DNA from 3 places in the Collimonas sp. PA-H2 genome. Region 2 is predicted to be linked to each of the others. Evidence: predicted binding sites of a transcription regulator. Region 2 holds the regulator's gene; each other region holds the start of a gene.
What was found. Region 2 encodes sigma-54, which starts transcription at its own class of promoters, with help from an activator protein. Its sites were predicted from a motif close to TGGCANGNAANCTGCTTT; they were not measured.

Region 1: the regulator sigma-54 is predicted to act here: its motif matches at 3,172-3,189, upstream of prpB (methylisocitrate lyase).
Region 3: the regulator sigma-54 is predicted to act here: its motif matches at 6,892-6,909, upstream of glnA (type I glutamate--ammonia ligase).

The regions. Positions count from the first base shown of each region.
Region 1 covers NZ_PDBX01000001.1:936,558-947,100, reverse strand. The annotation lists gene BCF11_RS04265 (M20/M25/M40 family metallo-hydrolase) at 1-363, shown strand, start outside; gene BCF11_RS04260 (GFA family protein) at 924-1,328, opposite strand; gene prpR (propionate catabolism operon regulatory protein PrpR) at 1,350-2,990, opposite strand; gene prpB (methylisocitrate lyase) at 3,277-4,164, shown strand; gene prpC (2-methylcitrate synthase) at 4,208-5,371, shown strand; gene acnD (Fe/S-dependent 2-methylisocitrate dehydratase AcnD) at 5,579-8,173, shown strand; gene prpF (2-methylaconitate cis-trans isomerase PrpF) at 8,525-9,715, shown strand; gene BCF11_RS04230 (cupin domain-containing protein) at 10,131-10,532, shown strand.
Region 2 covers NZ_PDBX01000001.1:2,869,703-2,880,245, forward strand. The annotation lists gene BCF11_RS13070 (type IV pilus secretin PilQ) at 1-1,842, shown strand, start outside; gene aroKB (bifunctional shikimate kinase/3-dehydroquinate synthase AroKB) at 1,904-3,652, shown strand; gene BCF11_RS13080 (deoxyguanosinetriphosphate triphosphohydrolase) at 3,649-4,794, shown strand; gene BCF11_RS13085 (DUF4197 domain-containing protein) at 4,887-5,576, shown strand; gene hpf (ribosome hibernation-promoting factor, HPF/YfiA family) at 5,730-6,080, opposite strand; gene BCF11_RS13095 (RNA polymerase factor sigma-54) at 6,250-7,728, opposite strand; gene lptB (LPS export ABC transporter ATP-binding protein) at 7,838-8,584, opposite strand; gene lptA (lipopolysaccharide transport periplasmic protein LptA) at 8,581-9,123, opposite strand; gene lptC (LPS export ABC transporter periplasmic protein LptC) at 9,179-9,784, opposite strand; gene BCF11_RS13115 (HAD family hydrolase) at 9,781-10,383, opposite strand; gene BCF11_RS13120 (SIS domain-containing protein) at 10,383-10,543, opposite strand, start outside.
Region 3 covers NZ_PDBX01000001.1:1,245,427-1,255,969, reverse strand. The annotation lists gene BCF11_RS05700 (ABC transporter permease) at 1-482, shown strand, start outside; gene BCF11_RS05695 (transporter substrate-binding domain-containing protein) at 502-1,323, shown strand; gene BCF11_RS05690 (branched-chain amino acid ABC transporter substrate-binding protein) at 1,596-2,702, shown strand; gene lhpH (trans-3-hydroxy-L-proline dehydratase) at 2,808-3,818, shown strand; gene BCF11_RS05680 (delta(1)-pyrroline-2-carboxylate reductase family protein) at 3,931-4,848, shown strand; gene BCF11_RS05675 (hypothetical protein) at 4,867-5,106, opposite strand; gene BCF11_RS05670 (DoxX family protein) at 5,116-5,346, opposite strand; gene BCF11_RS05665 (GNAT family N-acetyltransferase) at 5,497-5,991, shown strand; gene BCF11_RS05660 (rhodanese-like domain-containing protein) at 6,178-6,642, opposite strand; gene glnA (type I glutamate--ammonia ligase) at 7,069-8,484, shown strand; gene BCF11_RS05650 (DUF3450 domain-containing protein) at 8,687-9,205, shown strand; gene glnL (nitrogen regulation protein NR(II)) at 9,491-10,543, shown strand, end outside.

The DNA.
Region 1 (10,543 bases), 1.9 Mb from region 2:
GAATTCGACCGCGTCGAAAAAGACATGATCAAGGTGTCGCAGAAAAAACTGATTCCTGATACGCAGGTAAGCACGCATTTGACCCGCGGTTTTCCACCGATGCCGGCCAATCCGCAATCGGAGGCGCTGGCCGCCAAGGCACAGGCCATTTATGGCGAGTTGGGTAAAAAGCTGACGCTTGAGGGCAGCGGCGGCGCTGCGGATTCTAGCCTCTCGGCTGGCGTCGGGATCCCGACGCTGGATGGCTTCGGGATTGTCGGCGGCGGCATCCATACGCCGGACGAATATGCCGAGATCGACAGCATTGTGCCGCGCTTTTATTTGCTGACCCGCATGCTTATGGATCTGGGCAAGCCCAAATAAGACCCGAAGTGGCCAAAGGGATAAATGGCGGCGGCTTCGACGTCCGCCGCCTCCACCATGACAATATGGAACATCGAGCAATTCAATGAGATCCATTCTGCGTCCCACAGATTCATATTGAGACGCGAGTTGCACGTCGAGCTGGTGCGGCTTGAATCGCTTTCGTATTATTGATATTTTCTTAAACTACGACAAATCATCCGTAGGGTGGGCACTCCGTGCCCACGCAGTACTGCGAATATTCACTTCCCGGACTGCACGTCCCGGGCTCCGCGCCCCGCCACGTCCGCGTGGGCACGGAGTGCCCACCCTACCGGTGATTTATCGTAATTTAAGTACTGCAAACATTCGCGTTCCGGACACACGCGCCTCGGGCTCCGCGCCCCGCCAGGTCCGCGTGGGCACTCCGTACCCACGCGGACGCGCAACTCGGGTCGCAAATATCCGCAGCAATGCGTGGGCACGGAGTGCCCACCCTACGACATCGATTTTTAAGATGACGGCTTGTCCTGTTTCATGAAATTCTGAATAGGCTGGCCGCCGCATGCCAGGGCTGGATATTACGGAGGATCCTTCTTGAAAGCGACTACGCCAGGCGGCAGCTGAACCCACGGATGTCTGCGGCAATCGTAGATGGACAGCCGAGGCGCCGGAAAGCCAGGGTCGGCAAACGCGCCGACGGCGACGCTTACGCGCCCGGCTACCCCTTCTTCTGTGTGGAACAGGTTGGTGCCGCAGACCGGACAGAATCGGAAAATGAACCTGGCCCCTTGGTCGCCGCTACGGACATACTCGGTAGCTGAACCGGTGACCTTGTAGGGAGCGGCAAAGCCGGCCAGGGCGGCGAAGACGCTGCCGGTTCTTTGTTGACAAGCAAGGCAGTGGCAGAGCCCGACGCCGCTAGGCGCACCTTGGACTTCAATGCTTAGCTGACCACAAGTGCAAGAGGCTGTTCGCGTGGGCATGGGCGTCTCGATGGATGGTTTTCATTGATCCTTGATTTTACGCCACAACGTGGTGCGGCTGATGCCGAGGTGCCTGGCGGCAGCTGCCCGGTTGCCGTCGAAACGGGCCAGCACTTGGGCGATGTTTTCCGCGGCTTGCGCTGCGGCGTCTGTTGCTGTTGTTGCTACGGCCGGCGTTGCTGCCGCCTGGGCGAATTCCGGCGCGATGCTGGCGATGAAGGCGGGCGACAGCGCCTGCAGCGGTTCGGCCGCCAGGAACAGCGCCAGCCTGTCCATCATGTTGCGTACTTCGCGCGCGTTGCCGGGCCAGGCGTAGGCGCTAAGCAGGGGCGCGCAGGCCATGATTTCGGCATGCAGGTTCGGATGTGGGCGGGCGCCCAGCGCGGCCAGCGCCTTTTTCAGGTACCACTCGGCCAGCGCGATCAGGTCTTGCGGGCGTTGGCGCAGCGGCGCCAGCGTCAGGCGCAGCACGGCCAGGCGATAAAACAGGTCGGCGCGGAAACGGCCTTCACGGATGCGCTGCTCGAGGTCGCAATGGGTGGCGCTGATGATGCGCACCTCGACCGCAATCGGCCGCGTGCCGCCAACCCGCACCACTTCGCGTTCTTCCAGCACCCGCAGCAAACGGGTTTGCAGCGCCAGCGGCATTTCGCCGATTTCATCCAGGAACAGCGTACCGCGGTGCGCTGCTTCAAACAGGCCGGCATGGCCGCCACGGCGCGAGCCGGTGAATGCACCTTCTTCGTAACCGAACAGCTCCGACTCCAGCAGCGATTCCGCGATCGCGCCGCAGTTGACCGCGACGAACGGTTTGTTGCCGCTGAGGGCGCGCGGATTTTCGCGGTGGATCGCTTGCGCCACCAGCTCCTTGCCAGTGCCGGTTTCACCCCGGATCAGCACGGTTGCCTGCGATTTTGCGTACAGCACGATGGACTGGCGCAGGGTTTCCATCGCTGGCGAGTCGCCGCGCAAATCGTTGATGCCGTGCTTGGCGCGCAGGGTATCGGCCAGCGGCGCGCTGGCGCGGCCGCGGTTGGCTTCCAGCTGGGTCAGGCGGGCGATTTCCAGGGCATCGTCGAAGGCCTGGCGGATCGATGCAGCGGAATAGACGAAGACCGCCGCCAGCCCGGCTTCCTCGGCCAGGTCGGTGATCAGGCCGGCGCCGACAATCGCCTTGACGCCGCTGGCCTTGAGTTCATTGATTTGCGCCCGTGCATCTTCTTCGGTGGCGTAGTCGCGCTGCAGGATATTGAAGCCGAATGCATCCCGGAATTCCTTGAGCGCCGGCATGGTCGATTGATAGGTGATGATGCCGATGTCGGGCGTGATCTTGCGCGCGCGCGCCAGGGCCTGCAGCACGTCGAAACCGCTGGCCTTGGCGATCACCACCGGCACCGATAGCCGGCTTTTCAGGTAGGCGCCGTTGGAGCCGGCTGCGATCACCGCGTCGCAGCGCTCGCTTTCCATCCGTTCGCGGATATGGCGCGCGGCTTCGTCGAAGCCCAGCTCGATCGGTTCTATCGTCGCGCGGTCGTCGTATTCCAGCGTGATGTCGCGGAACAGGTCGGACAGGCGCGACACCGAGACGGTCCAGATCACCGGTTTCTGGCCAGGGTCGCTGGCGTTGCCGCCATCGCGGCGGGCAGGGGAAGAGGGTGGCATGTTTCAAATGCGTTTAACGCATGTGTTTCAATTTGGATAAATGTAACACAGGATGAAACATTTCTATTGTTTTATAAAGCGTAAAGTGAATTTGATTTATTACTATTTAATTTTCTAAGTTATTGATTTCATTTTGTTATTTCTATTTTCCTCATGGTCCGCCCCTGGTTCCGGCCTGGTTTGGCACGCTGATTGCTCTATAGTAGAAAAGTCCCCGTGCAGCAAGCTGCATGAAACAGCACGCCAACGGTGTGCCCGTAGTGTGCAATTTTTATCAGGAGAAGACATGAGTTCATATTCCGCAGGCGCGGCCTTTCGCAAGGCGGTGCAGGAAGAGTCGCCGCTGCAGGTGATCGGCGCGATCAACGCCAACCACGCCTTGCTGGCCAAGCGCGCCGGCTTCAAGGCGATCTACCTGTCCGGCGGCGGCGTCGCCGCCGGTTCGCTCGGCCTGCCCGACCTCGGCATCTCCAACCTGGACGACGTGCTGACCGATGTGCGCCGCATCACCGATGTCTGCGACCTGCCTTTGCTGGTCGATGTCGACACCGGTTTTGGCGCCAGCGCCTTCAATGTGGCGCGCACCGTCAAGTCCATGATCAAGTTCGGCGCCGCGGCGATCCACATCGAAGACCAGGTCGGCGCCAAGCGCTGCGGCCATCGCCCCAACAAGGAAATCGTCAGCAAGCAGGAAATGGTCGACCGCATCAAGGCCGCGGTCGATGCCCGCACCGACGACAATTTCGTGATCATGGCGCGCACCGACGCGCTTGCGGTCGAAGGGCTGGAATCGGCGCTGGAACGCGCAATCGCCTGCGTTGAGGCAGGCGCCGACATGATCTTCCCGGAAGCCATCACGGAGCTGGCGATGTATAAGCAATTTGCCGCCGCCGTCAAGGTGCCCGTCCTGGCCAACATCACCGAATTTGGCGCCACGCCGCTGTTCACGGTGGACGAATTGAAAGCGGCCGATGTCGGCCTGGTGCTGTATCCGCTGTCGGCCTTCCGCGCCATGAACAAGGCGGCGGAAAACGTGTATGCCGCGATTCGCCGCGACGGCACGCAAAAAAACGTGCTCGACACCATGCAGACCCGCATGGAATTATATGAGCGGATCAACTACCACGAATTCGAGCAACACCTGGATGCGCTGTTTGCGGCCCAGAAGAAATAAAATAATCCATTACATCGATTCTTTTCCGTCAGGAGATTACGCAATGAGCGACGCTTCAGCAAACGAACAAACCAGCGCTTTCAAACCAAAGAAATCCGTCGCCCTGTCCGGCGTCGCCGCCGGCAACACCGCCCTGTGTTCCGTCGGTAAAACCGGCAACGACCTGCATTACCGCGGCTACGATATCCTGGATATCGCCGATACTTGCGAGTTCGAGGAAATCGCTTACCTGCTGGTGCACGGCAAGCTGCCGAACAGCGCCGAACTGAAGGGTTACAAGACCAAGCTGAAAGCCCAGCGCGGCTTGCCGGCCAACGTCAAGGCCGCGCTGGAAGCGCTGCCTGCCGCGTCGCACCCGATGGACGTGATGCGCACCGGCGTCTCGGTGCTCGGCTGCGCCTTGCCAGAGAAAGACGACCACAACGCGCCCGGCGCGCGCGACATCGCCGACCGCCTGATGGCGTCGTTCGGCTCCATGCTGCTGTACTGGTATCACTTCAGCCATAACGGCAAGCGCATCGAAGTCGAAACCGACGACGATTCCATCGGCGGTCATTTCCTGCACTTGCTGCATGGCGTCAAGCCGTCTGCCTCGTGGGAAAAAGCGATGCACGTCTCGCTGATCCTGTACGCCGAGCACGAATTCAATGCCTCGACCTTTACCAGCCGGGTGATTGCCGGCACCGGCTCCGATTTCCACTCCGCCATCACCGGCGCCATCGGCGCCTTGCGCGGTCCGAAACATGGCGGCGCTAATGAAGCCGCGTTTGAAATCCAGAAGCGCTACGACAATCCGGATGAAGCGGAAGCCGATATCCGCAACCGGGTCGCGAACAAGGAGGTGGTGATCGGTTTCGGCCATCCGGTGTATACCGTCTCCGATCCGCGCAACAAGGTGATCAAGGAAGTGGCGCGGAAATTGTCGGTGGAAGCCGGTTCGACCGCGATGTTCGATATCGCCGAACGGCTGGAAAGCGTGATGTGGGAAGTCAAGAAAATGTTCCCCAACCTGGACTGGTTCTCCGCCGTGTCGTACCACATGATGGGTGTGCCGACGGCGATGTTTACGCCGCTGTTCGTGATTTCCCGCACCTCCGGCTGGGCCGCGCACGTGATCGAGCAGCGCATCGACAACAAGATCATCCGGCCGTCGGCCAATTATGTCGGCCCGGACAACCTGGCGTTTGTGCCGATCGCCAAGCGCTAGCGCTAAAAACCCGTTTAGGCGACTCCGGCTACGCGCCCCGGTCATCCCCGCGAACGCGGGGGATCCATTTTCCTGCCATCGCCAGCAATTTGGATTCCCGCGTTCGCGGGAATGACGGGGTCGCCCAGACGTGGCCGACGAGGCCGGGGCGCGTAGCCTGGGGTCGCCTAGATGTAACCAGATGATGCTTCCTTTCCCGACTGAGCCATGAACACAGCAAACCGCAAACCTCTACCCGGCACCCAGCTGGATTTCTTCGACACGCGGGCCGCGGTCGATGCGATCCAGCCTGGCGCTTACGACAAACTGCCGTACACCTCGCGCGTGCTGGCCGAGAACCTGGTGCGCCGCTGCGAACCGGCGACCCTGAGCGCTTCGCTCAAGCAATTCATCGAGCGCAAACGCGATCTCGATTTCCCGTGGTTCCCGGCGCGCGTGGTGTGCCATGACATCCTCGGCCAGACTGCGCTGGTCGACCTCGCCGGCCTGCGCGACGCCATTGCTTTGCAAGGCGGCGACCCGGCGCTGGTCAACCCGGTGGTGCCGACCCAGCTGGTGGTGGACCATTCGCTGGCAGTCGAATGTGGCGGCTTCGACGCCGACGCCTTCGACAAGAACCGCGCCATCGAAGACCGCCGTAACGAAGACCGTTTCGATTTCATCAACTGGACCAAGAAGGCGTTCAAGAACGTCGACGTCATCCCGCCAGGCAACGGCATCCTGCACCAGATCAACCTTGAGCGCATGTCGCCGGTGATCCAGGTGAAAGACGGCGTGGCCTTCCCGGATACCCTGGTCGGCACCGACAGCCACACGCCGATGGTGGATGCGCTGGGCGTGCTCGCCATCGGCGTCGGCGGCCTTGAAGCCGAAAGCGTGATGTTGGGCCGCGCCTCCTGGATGCGGCTGCCGGACATCATCGGCGTCGAGCTGAGCGGCAAGCCGCGGCCGGGCATCACGGCAACCGACATAGTGTTGGCGCTGACCGAGTTCCTGCGTGCACAAAAGGTGGTGTCTTCCTATCTCGAATTCTACGGCGAGGGCGCCTCGCACCTGACGCTGGGCGACCGCGCCACCATTTCCAACATGGCGCCGGAGTTCGGCTCGACCGCAGCCATGTTCTACATCGATGAGCAGACCATCAAATACCTCAGGCTCACTGGCCGCGACGAGGCGCAGGTCTTGCTGGTGGAAAACTACGCCAAGCAAGCCGGCCTGTGGGCCGACAGCCTGCGGAACGCCGAGTATGAACGCATCCTCAGCTTCGACCTGTCTTCCGTGGTGCGCAACATCGCCGGACCGTCCAATCCGCACAACCGCGTGCCGACCTCCGAACTGGCGGCGCGCGGCATCAGCGGCAAGGTAGAGAACGAACCGGGACTGATGCCGGACGGCGCCGTGATCATCGCCGCCATCACCAGCTGCACCAACACCAACAACCCGCGCAACATGATCGCCGCCGGCCTGCTGGCGCGCAATGCGAATGCCCGCGGCCTGCTGCGTAAGCCATGGGTAAAGAGCTCGCTGGCGCCAGGTTCGAAGACTGTCGCGCTGTACCTGGAAGCCGCCGGCCTGCTGCCGGAACTGGAAACCCTGGGCTTCGGCGTCGTCGCATTTGCCTGCACCACCTGCAACGGCATGAGCGGCGCGCTCGATCCGGTCATCCAGAAGGAAGTGGTGGAGCGCGATCTGTACGCCACCGCCGTCCTGTCCGGCAACCGCAATTTCGACGGCCGCATCCATCCTTACGCCAAGCAAGCCTTCCTGGCTTCGCCGCCTCTGGTGGTAGCTTACGCGATTGCCGGCACCATCCGTTTCGACATCGAAAAAGACATCCTCGGCATCGACGCTGCCGGTCATGCGGTGACCTTGAAAGATATCTGGCCGTCCGATGAAGAAATCGACGCCATCGTCGCTGCCAGCGTCAAGCCGGAACTGTTCCGCAAGGTCTACGAACCGATGTTCGCGGTGGTCGCCGATGACGGCGAGAAGGTCAGCCCGCTGTACGACTGGCGCCCGCAGACCACCTACATTCGCCGTCCGCCTTACTGGGAAGGCGCGCTGGCCGGCGCCCGCACCATGACGGGCATGCGGCCGCTGGCGGTGTTGGGCGACAACATCACCACCGACCATTTGTCGCCGTCGAACGCCATCATGCTCGATAGCGCAGCGGGAGAGTACCTGGCCAAGATGGGCTTGCCGGAAGAGGACTTCAATTCCTACGCCACCCACCGCGGCGATCACCTGACCGCCCAGCGCGCCACCTTCGCCAACCCGACCCTGAAAAACGAAATGGTACTGGAAAACGGCAAGGTGAAAGCAGGTTCGCTGACCCGCGTCGAGCCGGAAGGGAAGGTCACCCGCATGTGGGAAGCCATCGAAACCTACATGGAGCGCAAGCAGCCGCTGATCGTGATTGCCGGCGCCGACTACGGCCAGGGATCGTCCCGTGACTGGGCCGCCAAGGGCGTGCGCCTGGCCGGCGTGGAAGCCATCGCGGCGGAAGGCTTCGAGCGCATCCACCGCACCAACCTGGTCGGCATGGGCGTGCTGCCGCTGGAGTTCAAGCCCGGCGTCAACCGCATCAGCTTGCAGATCGACGGCAGTGAAACCTTTGACGTGCTGGGCGAGCGTACGCCGCGCACCACGTTGACGCTGGTCATCAACCGCAAGAACGGTGAGCGCGTGGAAGTGCCCGTGACTTGCCGTCTCGATACGGCGGAAGAAGTGTCGATCTACGAAGCCGGCGGTGTGCTGCAGCGTTTCGCCCAGGACTTCCTGGAATCGTCGACGGCGGCCTGACAAGGCGGCTGCCGATCAAAACCGTAACCCGGTTTTTCGTTGCGTCTTGCACACGCAGCTAACTGGGGTCAGGGTGTAGTTCTGCGCGTTTTTTGCAGAAACTTCACTCTGACCCCACTTAGCGGGCCACGGAGTACATGCCGCGTCGTTAGAAAGAAAAACCATGAATGCGCTTTTTCTTTCTCCGAATCCGTCATGTGGGGTCAGAGTCGAGTTTCGCGATAAAGCGCCGCGAAAGTCGACTCTGACCCCAGATGACTCCTGACCCCAGATGACTCGGATCCCAAATGACTCTGCCCATTTTCTGCGACTATGTCATGAATGATGAAACTCTCAACAGGAAAGCATGAAATGACCCACGCACCCCAGATCAGGATCGCCGCCACCTACATGCGTGGCGGCACCAGCAAAGGCGTGTTCTTCCGCCTGCAGGACCTGCCCGCAGCAGCGCAGACGCCCGGCCCCGCGCGCGATGCGCTGCTGTTGCGCGTCATCGGCAGCCCCGACCCTTACGGCAAGCAGATTGACGGCATGGGTGGCGCCACCTCAAGCACCAGCAAGACGGTCATCCTGTCCAAGAGCAGCAAACCGGATCACGATGTCGATTACCTGTTCGGCCAGGTCGCCATCGACAAGGCATTTGTCGACTGGAGCGGCAACTGCGGCAACCTGTCCGCCGCGGTCGGCTCCTTCGCCATCGCCAGCGGCCTGGTGGACGCCAGCCGCATTCCGCAAGACGGCATGGCAACCATACGCATCTGGCAGGCCAATATCGGCAAGACCATCATCGCGCATGTGCCCATCACTAATGGGGCGGTGCAGGAAACCGGCGACTTCGAGCTCGACGGCGTCACCTTTGCCGCAGCGGAAGTGCAGCTTGAGTTCATGGACCCGGCCGCCGACGAAGACGGCGCAGGCGGATCCATGTTCCCCACCGGGAATCTGGTTGACGAGCTCGAAGTTCCGGGAGTCGGCACGCTCAAGGTCACCATGATCAATGCCGGCATCCCGACCATCTTCGTCAATGCCGAAGCGCTCGGCTACAGCGGCGCCGAGCTGCAGGACGCCATCAACGGCGATGCCGCGGCGCTGAAAAAATTCGAGACGATACGCGCGCATGGAGCGCTGCGCATGGGCCTCATCAAGCAGCTGGATGAAGCCGCCAACCGCCAGCACACCCCGAAAGTGGCTTTCGTCGCCAAGCCGGCCGGCTACGTTTCCTCCAGTGGCAAGCAGGTCGCCGCCGGCGATATCGACTTGCTGGTGCGGGCGCTGTCCATGGGCAAGCTGCATCACGCCATGATGGGTACCGCAGCTGTCGCCATCGGCGCCGCCGCGGCGATACCAGGCACCTTGGTCAACCTCGCTGCCGGCGGTGGCGCGCGCAATGCGGTGCGCTTCGGACACCCCTCAGGCACGTTACGGGTGGGCGCGGAAGCCAGCCAGGTCAATGGCGAATGGAGCGTGACCAAAGCCATCATGAGCCGCAGCGCCCGGGTGCTGATGGAAGGATGGGTGCGCGTGCCTGGCGATGCGTTCTGAATGATCCATGCGGTACCAGAAAAAATACATGAAACGGGCTTGAAGGGCGTCGCAGGCCTGGGCCTGTAACGCCTGCCCGTGTTGGCACTCTCGGCACATTGTTAGCCAGCCCCGGAAGCGCCGCAAGACAGTCACGTCACATTCACGCCGACACATAAGATTTTCTTTTGTCTAGTCAAAATTATTCTCGCTTGTTGCTTATTCGCCGAGATGCGATATTGACGCCTTCGCAATGTTTCGGAATTTCTCGCTGCCTGTCGCGGCGGCTTCCGATAGCCTTGGCTTGCCGCGTTGAGACCGATAGGACCTATCCCGATTTTCTGAAAATGACTTCTGGAAGGTTATGCTCAGATTTGGCGGTAAAACTGCGAAGTATTAGAAATTTTGATTAATCGAGTCGCCATGAGGAGCCTTCGTGAAAACCCACCGCTCTATCCCTGTCCTGCTGGCGGCCATCCTGGCCGCGCATTCCGTGGGGGCTGCCGACAAGGCGCCTGATGCAAAACAGACGCAAGTCTTGCAAAGAATCGGCCTGGAGGGCAGCGATCGCCAGATGGGCATGGGGATTGCCGTATTCCCTCCCAATGCCGCAAAGCCGCGGCACATGGCCACCGGCCCCGAGCTCGCCTACGTCCTTGAAGGTGAGTTGATCGTCCAGATAGACGGCAAACCAGACCAGGTGCTGCATGCAGGCGGCAGCTATCAGATGGCGGCCAACGTGGTGCATGTCACCAAAGCCGGGCCGGCAGGCGCGAAAGTTATTGCGAGCTGGGTGCTGGCGCCCGGCAAGCCATTTAATATCCTGGTTCCGAAGTGATTGTGCATTGC
Region 2 (10,543 bases):
CAGGCTGACGACCGCTCGCGCCTGGTATTCAATCTGAAGCGATCCTTGTCCTATGCGACGGCGATGGACGGCAATGCGCTGGTCGTCACGATCGACGGCTCCGGCAGCCTGGCGTCTCCGGTGAATGCCGCCGGCATGCCGGTGCAGCCAGCGGCCAGGACGGTAAACGCTGCGGCGCCTGCCGCTGCCGCGCCTTTGTTGAATGGCAAACCTGCGCTGCGCGATATCGATTTCCGCCGCGGCACTGCCGGTGAAGGCCGGGTTGTGATCGACTTGCCGAACGCGCAGGTCGGCGTCGATGTCCGTCAGCAGGGTCAGACGATTGTGGTTGATTTCCTCAAGACCAGCTTGCCCGATGTCCTGCGCCGCAAGCTGGATGTGGGCGATTTCGGCACACCGGTGAAGACCATCAGCACCGTGACCCAGGGTGAAAATGTGCGCATGATCATCGAACCGAAAGGGCTGTGGGAGCAAAGCGCCTATCAAAGCGATAGCCAGCTGGTAATCGAAATCAAGCCGCTCAAGGAAGACCCGAACAAGCTGGCGCAGGGAACGCAAGGCTATCGCGGCGACAAGCTGTCCCTGAATTTCCAGAACGTTGAAGTACGTTCGGTACTGCAAGTGATTGCCGATTTTACCGGTTTGAATATCATTACCAGCGATACGGTCGGCGGTAATCTGACTTTGCGCTTGAAGGATGTTCCTTGGGACCAGGCTTTGGATATCGTGATGCAGGCCAAGGGTCTGGATATGCGCAAGAACGGTTCGGTTATCTGGATCGCGCCTAAGGATGAGCTGTTGACGAAAGAGAAGCTGGAACTCGAACAGCGTTCGCAGATTGCCGAGCTGGAGCCGTTGCGCACCGAATCGTTCCAGTTGAACTATCAAAAAGCCGATGCCTTCAAGAAGATCTTTGGCATCGATGATGCCGGCGGAGGTGCCGGCGGTGGTAAGAAAAACAGCATTTTGTCGTCGCGCGGCAGCGCCGTGATCGATCCGCGCACCAACCAGTTGTTCGTGACTGATACGCCGACCATATTGCAGAACATCCGTAATCTGGTGCAGAAAGTGGATATCGCATCGAGGCAGGTTTTGATCGAAGCACGCATGGTTGAAGCTAATGATGGCTTTAGCCGCAACCTGGGCGCCAAGCTTGGTTTTGGTTTCAACAGCCGTAATGTCAGTTCGGGTGGCCAGCAGCTCACTCCTACTACTGCCACTAATGGCGCCATTCCAGGCACCGGCGGAAATTCAGTGAATTTGCCAGCGAGCCCTCAGACAGGTACGGCCGGTTCTATCGCACTGACCTTGTTCAACTCGGCCGCATCGAAATTTATCAGTCTTGAATTGTCGGCACTGGAAGCCGATGGCCAGGGCAAGATCATTTCCAGCCCGCGTGTAGTTACTGCCGACCAGCAAAAAGCCTTGATTGAGCAAGGGACCGAAATTCCTTACCAAAATGCTACCAGCAGCGGCGCCACTTCGGTTGAGTTCAAGAAGGCCAACCTGAAACTGGAAGTAACTCCGCAAATCACGCCGGACGGCAATGTCATCCTGACCGTTGACGTTACCAATGATAGCGTGGGCGATGTGGTGCCAGGCGGCGTTTCCATCAATACCAAACATGTCCAGACTCAGGTTCAGGTTGAAAATGGCGGCACTGTGGTCATTGGTGGTATCTATACGCAGCAGATATCAAACAATGTTACCAAAATACCACTACTTGGAGATATTCCGGTTCTGGGTTATCTTTTCAAACAATCCGCAGTTGTTAACAAACGAACTGAACTATTGATTTTCCTGACACCGAAAGTTGTCATCGACCGCATCGCTGCGCACTGATTGCACAGGGACACCGGCTTGATGCCGGTGTCCGTACATGAGCAAAAGGTCGAGCAGTGAAATGGTAAGGTACACAGGCAATATCTTTCTGGTAGGCCTGATGGGCGCGGGTAAGACTACGGTTGGCCGCGCCCTGGCAAGAAAACTCAACAAGCTTTTCATTGATTCCGACCACGAAATCGAGGCGCGCACCGGCGTCTCGATTCCCTTGATTTTCGAAATCGAAGGGGAAGAGAGCTTCCGTCAGCGCGAGACTGAGGTAATCCGTGACCTGAGCGCCCGCAGCGGCATCGTGCTGGCGACCGGCGGCGGCGCCATCATGCGTGCCGAAAATCGCGAATACCTGAAAACCCGCGGCACCGTGATCTACCTGCGTGCCAGCATCCACAACATCCTTCAGCGCACCAGCCGCGACAAGAACCGTCCCCTGTTGCAAACCGCCGATCCGCGCCGCCGGCTGGAAGAGCTGTCGCGTCAGCGCGAACCGTATTATCGTGAAGTTGCCGACATAGTCATCGATACCGGCCGACCTAACGTACAATTCCTGGTACACAGCATTTTGAGCCAGCTCGATGTGCAGGCCGGCGACCTTGTGCAAGAGTCCGGGCAGGCGCCGCAAGCAGGCGACGGCAAGCCCGGCCAAAATAGCAATCTGTCTTTTCAATCACCAAGTCTTTTTATGAACCAGCAGTCCACACCTTCGGCCCCCGCGCCGGCCATCACGCTCCAGGTAGAACTGGGCGAGCGCAGCTATCCGATTGAAATCGGACCATCCCTGCTGGCTGACCGCGAGCGTATCGCCCGCCTGATTGCCGGCAAGCAGGTGGTGGTCGTGACCAACACAGTCGTCGCGCCGCTGTATCTCGAACGCGTCAGCCAGACTCTGCGCGACGCCGGCAAGAGCGTGCTGGAAATCGTGCTGCCGGACGGCGAGGAAGAAAAGAACTGGGCCAGCCTGATGCAGATCTTCGATCGCCTGCTGGCCGCCAAATGCGACCGCAAGACCACCCTGATAGCCCTCGGCGGCGGCGTGATCGGCGACCTGACCGGTTTTGCGGCCTCCGCCTACATGCGCGGCGTACCCTTCGTGCAGATTCCGACCACCTTGCTGGCGCAGGTCGATTCCTCCGTTGGCGGCAAGACCGGCATCAACCATCCGCTCGGCAAGAACATGATCGGCGCCTTTTACCAGCCGCAGGCGGTGATCGCCGACACCATGACCCTGTATACTTTGCCAGAGCGCGAGCTGTCCGCCGGTCTCGCTGAGGTCATTAAATACGGCGCCGTGATCGACGCTGAATTTTTCAAATGGATCGAAAACAATATCGATAAGCTGATGGCGCGCGATAACGCTGCGCTGGCCTACGCGATCCGCCGTTCCTGCGAGCTGAAAGCCGACGTCGTGCGCCAGGATGAGCGCGAAGGCGGTTTGCGCGCCATCTTGAATTTCGGCCATACCTTCGGCCACGCGATCGAGTCCGGCCTCGGCTACGGCAAGTGGCTGCACGGCGAAGCGGTCGGTTGCGGCATGGTGATGGCGGCTGACTTGTCGCATCGGCTCGGCCACATCACGGCCATCGACAAGGAACGCGTGTGCGCGCTGGTGCGCGCCGCCGGCCTGCCGACCGAGGCGCCCAACCTCGGCGCCCAGCGCTGGCTGGAGCTGATGCAGATCGATAAGAAAAACGAAGATGGCCAGATCAAGTTCATCCTGATGAAACCGCTGGGCGGCCACCTGATCGCCACCGCACCGCAAGAGGCGCTGCTGGCGACGCTTCAGCAACTTGCCTCCGGAGACCTGCCGCAATGAACCACGAAACGTCTCTCGCTCCCTATGCCGCACATTCTGCGCAATCGCGAGGACGTTTGTTTGAAGAGGAGTCGCCCGGCTCGCGTACTGAATTCCAGCGCGACCGCGACCGCATCATCCATTGCACTGCCTTCCGCCGGCTGGAATACAAGACCCAGGTGTTCGTCAACCACGAGGGCGACCTGTTCCGCACGCGCCTGACGCACAGCATCGAAGTCGCGCAAATCGCCCGCTCGATCGCGCGCAACCTGCAATTGAACGAAGATCTGGTGGAAGCCATCTCGCTGGCCCACGATCTCGGCCATACGCCGTTCGGCCACGCCGGCCAGGATGCCTTGAATGACTGCATGGAGGTCCATGGCGGCTTCGAACACAATCTGCAGAGCCTGCGGGTGGTCGACAAGCTGGAGCAGCGCTACGGCGCGTTTGACGGCTTGAACCTGATGTTCGAGACGCGCGAGGGGATCCTCAAGCATTGTTCGCTGGCCAATGCCAGGAAACTGGGCGATATCGGCCAGCGCTTCATCCAGCGCAAGCAGCCGACGCTGGAAGCGCAGGTCGCCAACCTGGCCGACGAGATCGCCTACAACAATCACGATATCGACGACGGCTTGCGTTCCGGCCTGCTGACCCTGGAGCAGATGAACCAGATCGATTTCTATGCGCAGCACAGCCGCCAGGTCGAGCAGTTGTTCCCGGGCCTGGGCGGGCGCAGGGCGATCAATGAGACCATCCGGCGCATGATCAATGCCTTGATTACCGACCTGATCCAGACTTCGCAGCAGCGCATCCTGGATGCCGGGCTGCAGACGGTCGACGATGTCCGCAATGCGCCGCCGCTGATTGCCTTCTCCGACGGCATGGCTCAGCAAGCCGCCTTGCTGAAACGCTTCCTGCGCGAAAACCTGTATCGCCACTACCTGGTCAACCGCATGACGGCCAAGGCACGCCGCATCGTCGCTGAACTGTATGCCTGCTTCAGCGCCGAGCCATCCTTGTTGCCGCCCGACTATCAGCTTGCTCAGCGGGAATCGGAACAGCAGCAGGCGCGCGCGATTGCCGACTATATCGCCGGCATGACCGACCGTTATGCGATCCGCGAGCACCGGCGCCTGTTCCTGGTGGATGAAGGACATCTGTAGACTCTGCCCGGCAGGTATTTTTCTTTCTTGATTTGTTTGCAACAAATTGGGTTAGACTTTGGCTTATCCATTTAATTTTTTCAAGGACCATCATGCGGCCTCTATATCAAACAGCAATCACATTGAGCCTGGCGCTGACAGCGTCGGCGGCGCTGGCCCTGTCGTTGGGCGACCTCAGCAACCAGGATGCCAGCAGCGGCCTCAAAGCCGCCCTGCAAAAAGGCGCGGATGTGGCGGTGTCCAAGCTGGGCGTCGAGAATGGTTTCCTGAATAACGACAAGGTCAAGATCGGCTTGCCCAGCGTGCTGGATAAAGCCATGCCGATCTTGCGCATGACTGGCCAGGGCCAGAAGCTGGATGACCTGGTGGTGTCGATGAACCACGCCGCGGAACAGGCGGTGCCGCTGGCCAAGCCTTTGCTGCTGAATGCGGTCAAATCGATGTCGGTGACCGATGCCAAGAATATCCTGACCGGCGGCGACACCTCGGTGACCGATTTCTTCAAGCAAAAGACATCGGCGCAGCTGGGCCAGAAATTCCTGCCTATCGTCAAAGGCGTGACCGACCGCAACGGCTTGTCGGCGCAATATAACGCGGTCATGGGGCAGGTCGGCAAGACCGGCATGGTGCCGGCGCAGCAGTCGACGGTGGAAGGTTATGTCACGCAACGTGCACTGGACGGCTTGTACACCATCATCGGTGAAGAAGAGAAGGCGATACGCCAGGATCCGGTTGGCGCCGGCAGCGCCATCATCGGCAAGGTGTTCGGCGCCCTCAAATGAACGTCGTGCAAAAACGATAATATGATTTACAGATAAATTTGCAAATGAGTTTGCAAATAAGCGGGCTGGAAATAACAAAGGGCGCATTAACTGCGCCCTTGTTCATTCTATCGGCGCCAGCTAGTCAGCTGCAGCGCCCGGATTGGCGGCCGTTCAGGTCGTGGCGGGGAGTTCTTCCGGCAGGTGCTTGATCGCATCGTGCTGGTGATCCTGCATCTTGTCCTTGTACTTGATGACCTGCCGATCGAGCTTGTCGACCAGGGTATCAATGGCGGCATAAAGATCGTGGGCAATGCTTTCGGCATGCAGATCTTTTCCCTTTACGCGCAGCGTGATGTCCGCTTTCTGGCGCTTTTCTTTTTCAGTGATTTTGTCGACGCTCAGGATCACGCTGATATCGATGACCTGGTCGAAGTGGCGTTTGATACGCTCTAGTTTGCTTTGTACATATTCGCGAATGGCAGGGGTTACCTCGAGGTGATGCCCACTGATGGTGAAGTTCATACAGCGCTCCTATCAAGAATATTGCTGGCGGTTCTGAACAGACTGCGTTGAATCTTTAGGCGAACAATCTACAAGAGACTGGGACTGTTCTGGCAAGAGTCGCTAAATAACAAACAGCCGTAATGTCCGAACATAGCAAGGGTAAGCTTAACAATCAAACCAGAAAAAACTACAAGGCCTTGCGCAGATTAACAGACGGAATTTTTAGTGCTTCGCGATATTTTGCGACGGTGCGGCGGGCTACCACCATACCTTGTTCCGCAAGCATGTCGGCAATCTTGCTGTCAGAGAAAGGGTTTCTTGAATCTTCCGCTCCTATGAGTTGCTTAATGAGTGCCCTGATTGCTGTTGAGGAAGCCTCTCCACCTGCCTCAGTAGCAACATGGCTGCCGAAGAAATACTTCAGTTCAAACATCCCGTGGGGAGTGAGCATGTATTTCTGAGTGGTTACACGTGAAATAGTACTCTCGTGTAGACCCAGTGTATCAGCTATTTCGCGCAACACAAGCGGCCGCATGGCGACCGCGCCATGGGAAAAAAAGTTCCGCTGGCGTTCGACGATCGCTTGTGCGACGCGCAAAATGGTGTCGAAGCGCTGCCGCATATTCTTGATCAGCCACTTGGCTTCCTGCAGCTGCGAAGTGAGTGCGCCATCGCCCTTGCTCTGCTTCAGGATGTTGGCATATAAGACATTTACCCTGAGTCTTGGCATGACGTCATTGTTCAGCATCACCTGCCAGCCTTGTTTGCTGCGCCTGACGATCACGTCCGGCACCACATAGTCGGAGGCGTTGGCGGCGAACGGTGCGCCGGGGTGGGGATTGCACTGCTTGATGACGGCTTGCGCTTCGCGCAGGTCCTCGTCGTCGCAATCCAGGGCTTTCTTGATTTTATTGAAATCGCGCTGCGCAAACAGCGCCAGGTGATCTTGCACAATCGCCAAGGCCAGGCGGCGCGTGACGAATGGCACTTTGACAAAACGCTTGATCTGCAAGGCCAGGCATTCCGGCGCGTTGCGCGCGCCGACTCCTGCCGGATCGAAGCTCTGCACCATCTTCAGCGCCATCGACAATTCTTCGACGGCGATCTCCAGCTCGGCCGGCAGACGCTCCAGGATTTCTTCCAGCGACTCTTCCAGATAGCCGTTATCGTCCAGCGCATCGATCATCAGCTCGACCAGCGCGCGGTCGCGCAAGTCGTGCATGGCTTCGCGCATCTGCTGCAACAGATGTTCGCGCAGCGTCGTTTCATGCGCCTCCAGCTGCGGCCGCGCATCTTCATCGTCCGAGGTTTTCGCGCTGCGCGAGATGTCGTCGAAACTCCATTCGCTGTCGGCATTGTCAGTGCTGCTTTCAGCCGCCGGCGCTTCGGCGCTGGCTTCGCTCTCGGTCGGCGAGCTGCTCACTTCGCTGTCGCCGGCCGGCGCTTCCATGGTCGACGCAGTGCCGCTGATGGCGCCGTCCGCCAGCAGCCGCACCGAATTATCAAGCGGATCGTCGACCCGCTCCAGCATCGGGTTGTCCGACAGGATCTGTTCCAGTTCCTGATGCAACTCAAGCGTGGAAAGCTGCAGCAGACGGATCGACTGCTGCAGCTGAGGAGTCAGCGCAAGATGTTGAGAGGTGCGTAGCTGGAGTGATTGTTTCATGGCTTCCGTGCGGACAATTCACTTCTGTTATTTGTTGTACGGAGTTTAAGTACCGCGCTGGCAAGGCGAATTAATCTGCCTGCATTTACATCGTTCTCACACCGTGAAACTACATGCGGAAATGCTCACCCAGATAGACCCGCCGCACCGACTCGTCGGCGATGATGTCGTCCGGACTGCCGCTGGCCAGCACGCTGCCCTGGTTGATGATGTAGGCGCGGTCGCAGATGCCCAGCGTTTCGCGCACATTGTGATCGGTGATCAGGACGCCGATGCCGCGTTCCTTGAGGAAGCGGACGATGCGCTGGATCTCGATCACGGCAATCGGATCGATCCCGGCGAACGGCTCATCCAGCAGCACGAAGCGCGGATTGGTGGCGAGCGCGCGGGCGATCTCGACGCGCCGCCGTTCGCCGCCCGAGAGCGACAGGGCCTGGCTCTCGCGCAGCTTTTCAATCTGCAGCTCGTGCAGCAGCTTGTGCAGCTGCTCATCGATCTCGGCCTTGCCGAGCGCCTTGCCGTTGGGACGTTGCAGTTCCAGCACGGCGCGGATATTGTCTTCCACCGTCAGCTTGCGGAATACCGATGCTTCCTGCGGCAGGTAGGACAGGCCCAGCACCGCGCGGCGATGGATAGGCAGGCGCGAAATGTCGACGCCGTCTAGGTCGATTTCGCCGCCGTCCGAAGGCACCAGGCCGACGATCATGTAGAACGAGGTGGTCTTGCCGGCGCCGTTCGGACCCAGCAAGCCGACCACTTCGCCGCAGCGCACTTCGAGCGAGACGTCATGCACCACCTGGCGCGCGCCGTAGCTTTTTTGCAGGCCCTTGGCGATCAGCGTGCTAGGGGCGCTCATGGCGCCGCCTTTGGCCGTGGCTGGATGACGGCGCGGATGCGGCCGGCGCCAGGCTGGCTGACGCCGTTGACGGTGTTGTTGACGGAATAGAATTCAGTGCGGCTGTCGTAGGAAATGAACTCGCCGTTGACTTCGTCGGTCGGTTTGTCGCCTTGCAGGCGGCGCATCTGGGCCTTGGAAAACAGCTTGGTGATTTCGGTCTTGCCGTCGTATTCGATGCGTTCGGCGTGGCCGTCGATCCACAGGTCCGGGCCGCCGTCGCGCTTTTGCTTGAAAGTGGCCAGCTTGCCCGGCGCCGCATACAAGGTGGCGAACTGGTAGCCGGACGGATCGGTGGTCACCACCACGCGGTCGGCCTTCATGATCAGCGTGCCGCGGGTCAGGACCACATTGCCGGTAGCGACGTTGACCTGCTTGACGTCGTCATAGGTGAGGGTGTCGGAGTCGATCAGGGTCGGCTTCTCGGAATCGGCTTTTTCTGCGTGAGCGACGCCGATGGCGCCAAGCAGCAGCAGAGAGAGAAAAAATATTCGTTTCATGAAAAATCCTGGGTAATGGATAGAGGCCTGCGCATAAATTGTCTTGCTGATCCGCTTATTTTGCCGCCGCACGCGGCGCGCTGCGCAAGACGCCGCTCACCTTGCTGAACAGCTTCAGTTCGCGTGTGGAGTTATTGAAATGCATGCCGGTGCCGTTCAAGGTCGACAGCCCCAGGGTGATTTCCACCGGCTTGTCGGATTCCATGATGTCGTCGTCGGGCAGCAGCAGCAGATATTCGGATTTCAGGTGGAAGTTGTCGGCCAGCGGCGTCTTTGGCCGGTCGGCGTTGACATTCTCGTACAGATGCACCTTGCTGTTGTTGTCTTCAATCATGGCGCGGTTGGCGACCAGGTTCATCGGCGGCTTTTCCTTGTCCAGGCTGTGGATCACCGGCTTTTGCACATCGAAGGAATCGTTGACCGGATTGTGGGTCAGCAGGTCGCCCGAGATGTTGTAGCGCGGCTGGCCGTTGGGCGCCATCTGCACATAGTTGAAATGCTCGACATAGTAATCCGGCTGGGTGCGCGCCGGCTTCGGCAGCAGGTCTTCGGTATTCTTGTGCATGACCTGCAGCAGCCAGAAGCTGCCCAAGGCCAGCACGATGAACAATACCAGCAGCAGCATGAAGCGAAAGCGGTAAGTGGTGCGGAGATTTTTCATGCCTGGGTTTCGCCCGTCTGGTTGCTGCGCAGATAGGTCGCCAGCGTAGCGTCGTAAGTATTCTGCACTTGCATGATCAGGTCGCAGATTTCGCGCGCCGCGCCATGGCCGCCGCTGGCTTGCGTCACGTAATGCACACGTGAACGGACGTCGCGATGGCCGTTCGGCACGCTGACCGCAAAACCGGTCTGCGACAGGATAGGCAGGTCGATCACATCGTCGCCGATGAAGCCGCAATCGGCGGCGCTCAGCTGCAGCTGTTCCAGCAGCTTGATGAATGCCGCGTATTTGTCGTGCACGCCTTGCTGCACATGGGCGATGCCGAGGTCGCCGGCGCGGCGGCTGACGATGGCCGACTGCCGTGCGCTGATGATAGCGGTGGCGACGCCGCTTTGCTGCAACTGCTTGATGCCGTGGCCGTCCAGCGCATTGAAGCGCTTCAGCTGTTCGCCGTCGGCGCCGTACAGCAGGCCGCCGTCGGTCAGGATGCCGTCGACATCGAAAATCATCAGGCGCACCCGCGCGGCGCGCGCTCTCGCATCGGCACTCAGGGTATCGGCAGTGACGTCGGCGCCGCTGCGCGTCGTGGTGGCCGTCATCAGATCACCTTGGCGCGGGTCAGGTCATGGATATGCAGTGCGCCGACCAGTTCACCGCTGGCGTCGGTCACCAGCAGCTGGTTGATGCGGAATTCTTCCATCATCTGCACAGCATCGACTGCCAGCTGCTCAGGGCCTATGGTGTGCGGATTGGCATGCA
Region 3 (10,543 bases), 1.6 Mb from region 2:
TCCGCGAGGTGCTGAAATCGGCCATCATCATCCTGCAGTCTATCCCCTCGATTGCCTGGGTGCCGCTGTTCCTGATACTGATGGGTTTCGGCAACCTGCCGATCATGGTGGTGGTGGCGCTGGCGGCCTTTTTCCCGGCAGCGCTGAGCGTCATGAACGCCACCGAAAGCGTGCAGCAGGTGCACGTCTCGGCAGCGCGGGTAATGGGCGCAACGCGCTGGGACATGTTGAAGCGGGTGTACCTGCCGGCGGTCATGCCGGAGCTGATCACCGGCGCCCAGCTGGCGTTCGGCAATGCCTGGCGCGCGCTGATTTCGGCCGAGATGCTGATCGGTTTCGGCAAGGGCCTGGGGCGCACCCTGGCTTATGCAGGTGAAACCGCCGACATGGTCGGCGTCATGACCAACATCCTGGCGGCGCTGATCGACCAGTTCATCCTGGAAAACCTGAAGCATCGCGTGTTGCGCTATCAGTACGTCTGACGGTGTCTGGCTGATTTCCATGAAAGCTCTGTCGTGCTTCTGCTCTCGTGCCGCTCTCTTCCTGCTGCTGGCTTGCGTCTTGCATGCCGGCGCCGGCGCGGCGAGCTTGCCGCAGATCAGGCAGCGCGGCACATTGCTGGTCGGCGTCAGCCATGTGCCGCCGCCATACGTTGCCGGCGCCAAGTACCGCACCCAGGAAAGTTTTGACCAGACCGTGGCGGCGGACCTGGCGCGGCGGCTCGGCGTGCGCCTGCAGACGGTCGCGCTGACGGCGCAAAACCGCCGCCAGGCGCTGGCGCAAGGGCAGGTCGACTTGTTGCTGCTGAACCTGCCGGATGCCGAGGCCGTTGCTTTGCGCGCCAGCGCCAGCCTGTCGCCGACCGCCTACCAGGCCGGTCCCAAACTGATCATGCGCAACGACACCGACATCAAGCGCCTGGCGCAACTCAAAGGGCGCAGCGTCTGCCTGGCGCAAGGCAGCGCCTATGCCGGAACCATGGCGGCCAATTACGCTGCGCGGGAAAAAATCTACCCGGCGCCAGCCGATGCCTTGCTGGCGCTGCGGACCGGCGCCTGCGATGCTGCGGTACATGACGACGCCGTCCTCAACGGTATGCTGGCGCTGCCTGAGTGGAAAAAATTTTCGGCCAGTTTGCCGCTCAAGGCTATGCCGGTGCGGCTGACCTTTGCGGTGCGGCAGGAAGATGATGAGCTGCGTGCCTATCTGCAACGGCTCAACCGGGAGTGGGGCAGCAGCTACTGGCCGGCGCAGCAAAAAAAATGGATCAACGACGTCGCCTTCGAAGTCTACCTGGACCAGAACGTCCCCGATTGCCACTGAATTTCATTCAGCTGGCACTTCTCTGCATGCAGCCGATTTATTTCCTATTGCCCTGGATAGCAACTAAAATCCAAGATAGATCGCGTCTTTTTTCCATCGAATCTACGGAGAAGCCGTCGCATAAAAGAATTTAATGTGGCGGCGTCCCTGCTAGGATTCGATCTGCAAGAGCCGTCCCCGGACTCCCACGCCTAACGATGGGTGCCGTTATTAAAAAAACATTATATTAAAGACAGACGAAAGGAAAAGCCATGTACGCACGGACCAAATTGATGATGGTTATGTTGGCAGCATTCCCAGCGCTCGCAATGGCGCAGGAGACACAGGTAGTAAAGATCGGCTTTAGCAGCCCGCTGACCGGCCCTCAGGCATCGGCCGGCCGCGACAACCAAGGCGGTCTGGCCATGGCGATCGACAAGCTGAATAGCCAGGGCATGGTTATCGGCGGCAAGAAAATCAAGTTTGAAGCGCAAATGGAGGATGACCAGGCCGATCCGCGTGCCGGCGTCGCCGTAGCGCAAAAGCTGGTTGACATGGGCGTCAAGGCGGTGGTCGGTCCGTATAATTCCGGGGTGACGATTCCTGCGTCGCGCGTGTATAACGATGCCGGCATCGTCATGGGCACTGTCGCCTCCAATCCGAAAGTGACTCTGCAAGGCTTCCACTCGGTGTTCCGCGTGGCTGCCAGCGACAGCCAGCTGGGCGGCAAGATGGCGCTGTATGCGGCCAAGGAACTGAAGGTCAAGACAGTCTCAATCATCGACGACCGTACTGCCTACGGCCAGGGCCTGGCGGAAGAGTTCTCGAAGGTCGCCAAGGCGAACGGCATCAAGGTGCTGGGCAACGATTTCACCAACGACAAGGCGACCGACTTCACCGCTATCCTGACCTCCATCAAGGCCAAGAAGCCGGATGCGATTTTCTTCGGCGGCTACTCGCCACAGGGCGGTCCTATGATGCGTCAGATGAAACAGCTGGGCGTAGACGTCAAGTTCCTGGGCGGCGATGGCATTTGCGCACCGGAAATGGGCCGCCTGGGCGGCGATGCGATTACCGACCAGGTGTACTGCACCCAGGGCGGCGCCTTGCTGGACAAGCTGGCTTCCGGCAAGACTTTCGCAGCGGATTACCAGAAGCGTTACAGCCGTCCTGCGGAAACCTATGCAGCCTCGTTCTACGACGGCATGATGCTGATCGCCCAGGCGATGAAAGACGCCAACTCGGTCGATCCTAAGCAATACGCCGCGGCGCTGGAAAAGATCCACTACAAGGGCGTTGCCGGCGTATATGAGTTCGACGCCAACCACGACCTCAAGCAGTCGCCAGTGACGGTGTACCGCTTCAAGGCTGGCGCACCAGAAGCGCTGACCAGCTACTAAGTACTACCGGGGCCGGCCGCGCTAAGCGTAGCCGGCCTTTTTTCTGAGGCTGCCGCATCGTGTCGCCGGCCATGCAGTTCTTTCTCGTTTCTCCAAAAAATTCCCATGCTAAGTTACACACGCACCATCCATACGGTCGACGCGCACACCGGCGGTGAGCCGCTGCGCATCGTGATTTCCGGCTTGCCGTCGGTGCCCGGCAAGACCATCCTGGAACGCCGCAGCTGGCTCAGGGCGCAGCGCGACGACCTGCGCCAGTTCCTGATGAACGAGCCGCGCGGCCACGCCGACATGTACGGCGCCTACCTGCTGCCGCCGGTGACCGAGGCCGCGGATTTCGGCGTGATTTTCATCCATAACGAAGGCTATAGCGACATGTGCGGCCACGGCATCATCGCGCTGGGCAAGGTGCTGGTCGAACTGAATCATGTCGAGCGCACGGTGCCGTTGACACGCATCGGCTTCGACACGCCGGCCGGCTTCATCGAAGCCCAGGTCGAGTGGGACGGCCAGCGTGCCGGCGCCGTCACCTTCCGCAACGTGCCGGCCTTCATCTATCAGCGCGATGTCGAAGTCGAGACGCCGAGTTTCGGCAAGGTCAGCGGCGACATCGTGTTCGGCGGCGCCTTTTATTACTACATGAATGGCGACCAGGCCGGCGTCAAGATCAAGCCGGAGCAGGTGCGCCAGCTGATACAGCTGGGCGCGGAAACCAAGCAGGCGGTCAAGGATAAGGTGAAAATCCAGCATCCGCAGGAGCCGGGCCTGGATACTCTGTACGGCACCATCATCGACGGCGCGCCGAACGATACGGCGGCGGACCAGGCCAACGTCTGCATCTTTGCCGACCGCGAAGTGGACCGCTCGCCTACCGGCACCGGTACTTCCGGCCGCGCCGCGCAGCTGTTCCTGCGGCAGAAGCTGGCCCTGAATCAGACGCTGGTGAATGAAAGCATCGTCGGCAGCTGCTTCCGCGTGCGCGTGACGGCAACCGCCAAGGTGGGCGGCTTCGACGCCGCCATTACCGAAGTCACCGGCAATGCGCATATCATGGGTTTCAACCAATGGGTGCTGGAAGACAGCGATCCGTTCCCGCAAGGTTTTTTCTTGCGTTAATATTTTTCTTCGCAGCTCAAGCGTTTTCTCTGATCAGTTGAGGACAGAGTAATTCGCCACGCTGCGGTGGCTCTTAAACCCTATCCGGGCGACTCTGTCCCACAAAAAATAAATGAAAATTTTTGACGCCGAACAGACCGCCGCTGCACTTCCTTATGCTGAACTGGTGCCGGCGCTGGTCAAGGTTGCGCAGCAGCTGCGCGAGGGCAGGATCAATGCGCCCGAGCGCATGGTGGTGGAAATCGACAAGGCCAGCGTGCTGTTGTGCATGCCGGCGGTCGCCGCCGACATCGGCATGACCAAGCTGATCACGGTGCACGCCAACAATGCCCAGCATCACTTGCCGGCGATCCAGGGCGAGGTGGTGGTGTTCGACGCCGCCAGCGGCCGTCGCCTGGCGCTGCTGCATGGGCCTACCGTCACCGCGCGCCGTACGGCGGCGGTTAGCCTGCTCGGCATCGAGGCTCTGCTGCCGCGCAAGCCGCAGTCCGCGCTGTTGATCGGCACCGGCGTCCAGGCCATCGCCCATGCCGACGGCCTGGTTGATTATTTTGGCGTCAGCGAATTCTGGGTATCGGCCCGCGACCTGGCCAAGACCCAGGCTTTTTGTGATCTCCTGCAGCGGCGTCATCCGCAGATCAAGATCGCTCCGTTGGCCGCTGTGGCGCTGGCCAGCGAGCTGCCGCATACCGACCTGGTGATTGCCCTGACCACCTCGCGTACGGCGGTGATCCCGCCGCATATCGCGGCGGATACGCTGGCGATAGGCGTCGGCGCATTCAAGCCGGACATGGTGGAATTCCCGGCCGAGCTTTTGCATAGCCGCACCATAGTGGTCGACTGCCTGGCCGGCGCCAAGCATGAAGCCGGCGACCTGATACAGGCGCAGATCGACTGGAGCAAGGTGCGCGAGTTGCCTGACGTTCTGGCGCACGGCTTCGTCCAGCAAGCGCAGCTGCCGGTGTATAAAACGGTAGGCCAGGCCGCCTGGGACCTGGCTGCGGCGCGGGTAGCGATTGCCTCTTTGTGATCCGTCCGGTTTCGGGTTTTATAGAAAACGCTGCAAGGCCGGCCAGCGTTTTGTCATGAGCTGGTCAGCCCCAAGGCGGCCGGCGCCGGCGCACCATATCCAGAACAGCAGCAAGCCGTAGAGCACTTCGGGCAGGTAGAGAAACCAGTCGTACCAGTCGAGCGGGCCAAGGCCGGCGGGGATCTTGTGGATGCCGTCGGTGAACGTTGCGACGCTGACGATCGCCAGCAGGATCAGTGCACTCGGCCTGGTCAGCAAGCCCAGGCTCTATAGGGCGCCGAATACAAACTCAAGCAGGGCGACGAACACCGCATTGAATTCCGGGAAGGGAATGCCGGCATGCTGCATGGTGTCGAGCATGGCGGCCTGGTTGGCCGGCACGAACAGTTTGTTGTAGCCGGAAATCGAGAAAAACAGCCCGACGTTAACGCGTGCAAACAGCAGCGGCAGCCAGTGCAGGGACTGGCGCATTTGGGTGAGGCGATCAATTACAATCATGCGTTTTCCGGTGATAAGACATTGATGACTGTGCAGGCTGCCACTGTCGCTGAGCGATAGTAGACTGTCATCAGCTGCGATTAGTTGCAGGCGCCGGACGCGCCGTCGCCGATGGCCGGCGGCGCACGACACAACACTAAGGAGATGAATTTGATTCGCGACGCCACAGCCGCCGATTGCATGAGCCTGACCGCCTTGTCGATACAAGTCTGGCTGCACACCTACGCAACGGAAGGCGTCAGCGATGACCTTGCGCGCGAAGTGCTGTCGACCTTTACGCCCGCCTATTTCCACGACCTTATTGGCGATCCCGACTACCGTCTGTTCGTCGACGTCGACGAAGAAAATGTGCTGGGCTACATCCTGCTCGATCTGGACTCGCCCTGCGCGGCTGAAAATTACGGTGGCGTCGAGGTCGACACACTCTATGTACAGGAACACTTTCACGGCCGCGGCATCGGCCGCGCGCTGCTGGACCACGCTATACAGAACGCCGGCGCGCGACTGTGGCTGACGGCGTGGGCCGGCAATGCCCGGGCACTGGGTTTCTACAAGGCCTACGGTTTCGCCGACATCGGCATGACCTGGCACGAGTTTGAAGAGCAGAAGTACGAGAACCGCATCCTGGCCTTGCAAGCATCTTAGGCCGACTCCATTGCGTAAGGCAATCTCTCATAACGCCGTCATCCCCGCGAACGCGGGGATCCATTTTTATTGCCATAGTCAGTAATTTGGATTCCCGCGTTCGCGGAAATGACTGGGCCGCATAGGCGGCGTCGCCTAGACCGGGGGGCGTAGCCTGGGGGCGCCAATGTCGGAATAGGGTTGTCGCTAAGCACCCATCCAGGGCAAGCCGGCCTTGCACCAGCCGTTGACGTTCTTGCGATGGCCGTTATTGTCCTTGTCACCCTCGAAGCCTTCCAGGATATTGAAGCAGTTGCTGTAGCCATGTTCGGTCGCCAGCTTGGCCGCATGTTGCGAACGCACGCCGGAGCGGCACAGGAACAGCAGCGGTGTGCCCTTTTCCGCGATCTGCGCCAGTTGCGCCAGGAAATCCGGATTTTGCACACCGCCCGGATACTGCGACCATTGCACCGCTGCATGCTGCGCGTTCTGGATCGCGACACGGCCGACCCAGTCGCGCTCGGCATTGGTGCGCACATCCACCAGGATCGTGGCGGGTTCCGCTTCCAGCAAGGCGAAAGCCTCGCCCGGCGTCACCGCGCCGGCGTAGGGGAGTTGCTCATTCTGGCCGCGCTGCCTGGCGGTGGTGAGGAGTTCGCTGCTGGTGGCCATGATGTTTCTCCTGAAATTGTGGGTTTATCAAGTATTCGATTTAATTACTATCTGTTTGCACCAAAATCGAACAAAATAACAACACATCGCAATATTTGCACAAAAATAGTGCTGTTGCGAGGCCTCGCACCGATGTGGTGACTTGTCTTTGTCGCAACGATACGGCCAAGTGGCCTCAAAAGCGATGAATTCAGCCTTCCGGACAAGCAAATTACAATACCGACTATGGGCCGTTTCGTGAAAGGATGGTGGCATGGATTCTGCTATCATCCTGCCTGAGTTCTGGTCGTACCGAGTTGCTGTCCGGTCATAGTTTCTCACTACCTGTTCATGATGTTACTGCGACGCTGAGTTTGCGCGCAACAGATCCTGGACCGGTGCGCACAATTCAATTCGCAATATTTTCATATTCCTTAGGAGATTCACATGGCAATGACGGCCGCAGAAGTCTTGAAAATGGCAAAAGACAACGAAGTCAAATTCGTTGATTTTCGCTTCGCTGACACCAAAGGCAAGGAACAGCACGTAACTGTCCCGGTCTCTCATTTCGATATCGACAAATTCGAATCGGGTCATGCATTCGACGGTTCTTCTATTGCTGGCTGGAAGGGTATTGAAGCTTCCGACATGTTGCTGATGCCGGATCCTAATACAGCGAACATCGATCCGTTCATGGAAGAAACCACATTGTTCATGCAATGTGACGTCATCGAGCCATCCGACGGCAAGGGCTACGACCGCGACCCGCGTTCGATCGCCAAGCGCGCCGAAGCCTACCTGAAATCGTCCGGCCTGGGCGACACCGCCTACTTCGGTCCAGAACCAGAATTCTTCATTTTCGACGACGTCCGCTGGGGCGCCGACATGTCGGGCTGCTTCGTCAAGATCGGTTCCGAAGAAGCATCGTGGAGCACCGGCGCCAAGCTCGAAGGCGGCAACACCGGCCATCGTCCAACCGTCAAGGGCGGTTATTTCCCAGTACCACCGGTCGACAGTTTCCAGGACATGCGTTCGGAAATGTGCCTGATCCTGGAATCGCTGGGCATCCCGGTTGAAGTGCATCACCACGAAGTGGCCGGCGCTGGCCAGAACGAAATCGGCACCAAGTTCTCGACCCTGGTTGAGCGCGCTGACTGGACCCAGAACCTGAAATACGTAGTCTGGAACGTGGCCCACACCTACGGCAAGACAGCGACTTTCATGCCTAAGCCTATCGTTGGCGACAACGGTTCCGGCATGCACGTGCACCAATCGGTATGGAAAGACGGCAAGAACCTGTTCGCTGGCGACGGCTATGCCGGCCTGTCCGAATTCGCGCTGTTCTACATCGGCGGCATCATCAAGCACGCCAAGGCGCTGAACGCGATCACCAACCCAGGCACCAACTCGTACAAGCGCCTGGTGCCAGGCTATGAAGCACCGGTCAAGCTGGCTTACTCGGCACGTAACCGTTCGGCTTCGATCCGTATCCCGCATGTGGCGAATCCAAAGGGCCGCCGCATCGAAACCCGTTTCCCGGATCCGCTGGCTAACCCGTACCTGTGCTTTGCAGCCTTGCTGATGGCAGGTCTGGACGGCGTGCAGAACAAGATCCATCCAGGCGAAGCAGCATCGAAGGACTTGTACCATCTGCCGCCGGAAGAAGACAAACTGATCCCTACCGTTTGCGCTTCGCTGGAAGAAGCACTGGAAGCGCTGGACAAGGATCGCGAGTTCCTGACCCGCGGCGGCGTATTCAGCGACAGCATGATCGATGCTTACCTGGATCTGAAGATGCAAGAAGTTCAACGCTACCGCATGACGACTCACCCGATCGAATTTGACATGTACTATTCGGTATAAGTCGATACGTAAATCCTGATGGCCGGTCTTGCGCATTGCAGGGCTGGCCGGCAAGATAAAAAGGACAGGAGATTTTTCCTGTCCTTTTTTTATGTGCTTGCTTTTTCCATATTCCCGTCATAAGTAATAATATGTAGGATGGTTTGTCATTGGAAGTTTCTTGACATAAACTAGCGACTCCATTGAATTGCGAAGAATAACTATGAAGCGTCTCATGTTGCGTTTTTCCCCGGGATTCCTGCTGCTGGCAGCCGTCAGCATGCTTGGCAGTGTCGCTCATGCCCAAAGCGAAGTGTTTCTGTGCGTAGACCAGAACGGCGTCAAGGAGTACAAGAATACCGGCGACACCAAGGGCTGCAAGCGCGTCAGCCTGCCGCCGCTGACGGTGACTTCGTCTGGCGGCGGCAGCAAGCCGGCGCCGCGCGAAGGCACCGCCAGCAAGCCGGCGGCATCGACTCCGACCGATTTCCCGAAAGTGGACAACGGCACACAAAAGGCGCGCGACAACGATCGCCGCCAGATCTTGCAGGATGAGTTGAGGAGTGAGCAACAGCGCCTGGAAAATCTCAAGAAAGACTACAACGACGGCACGCCTGAGCGCCAGGGCAACGAGAAGAACTACGCCAAGTACCAGGACCGCGTGGCTTCGATGAAGGAAGATATCTCGCGCAGCGAGAAAAACATCGACGCGCTCAACCGGGAACTGACGAATCTCAAGTAATTCTGACGCATGGTATCAACCTTGCTTAATGCATAAGGCCGCAATTGCGGCCTTTATTTTTGCCTATCCGGCTTAAGATAGAGCAGGGCTGGAATGCACCACATTGTGGCAATCCGGCATATTACAGACCGACATCGCTTACAAAGCTTGTTATGCTCGGAAAATGCACCATTTCAATCACCAGGATACTTCCCATGACAGCAGCGCAATGCGCCTTGCTGCCTGCAGCCTCGTTGCTTGCACGCGGCGCCAGTCGGAACCAGGTCTTTTCATGAGGATGCCCGGATGCCAATAAAAACCGCCGAACGTAACGTGCTCGCCAGCCTGGATCTGTTGGCTTCGGCCGTGCTGGTGCTGGATCCGCATGCGCGCTTGGTGTTTGCCAACGCCGCCGCGGAAAACATGCTGGAGAGTTCCTGCCGCTTGCTGAAGCAGCAAACCTTGTCTGACCTGTTCCTTAATCCCGAGCAGCTGCTGGCGATTTTCCGGCAGGCGCTGGAACACCAGTTCGATGATTCGCGCCAGGACCTGATCCTGGAGCGGGTGGGGCGCGAACCGCTGTGGGTCGACACGATCGTCACTGCGCTCGACAATCCCGAGATGCCGGTGCTGATCGAGCTGCGCGAGAACGTGCAGCAGCTCAAGCTGGAGCGCGAAGAGCGCCTGATCGACCAGAGCCAGGTCAACAAGGAGCTGGTGCGCAACCTGGCGCATGAAATCAAGAATCCGCTGGGCGGCATCCGCGGCGCGGCGCAGCTGCTGGAGCTGGAGTTGCCGGAGCGTCACGTCAAGGAGCTGCGCGAGTACACCCAGGTCATCATCAAGGAAGCGGACCGCCTGCAGACCCTGGTGGACCGCCTGCTGGCGCCGCACCGGCTGGCGCAGATCGTCGGCGATGTCGACATCCATGAAGTGTGCGAACGGGTGCGCAGCCTGATCGTCGCCGAGTTTCCCAGCGGGCTTGCCATCAAGCGCGATTACGACCTGTCGATCCCGGAGTTTCGCGGCGACAAGGAACAGCTGATACAAGCCATCCTGAATATCGCCCACAACGCCGCGCAAGCCTTGAGCGAACGCATCAAGGCCGGCGACGCCGAGCTGATTTTCCAGAGCCGGGTAGTGCGCCAGGTGACGCTGGCCAAGGTGCGTTACCGGCTGGCACTAGACTTGCATATCATCGACAATGGACCCGGCATTCCGGCCGAGATCCAGGAACGCATTTTCTATCCGCTGGTATCGGGACGCGACGGCGGCAGCGGCTTGGGCTTGACGCTGGCGCAGACCTTTGTGCAGCAGCACATGGGCGTTATCGAATGCGAAAGTCGGCCGGGATGCACG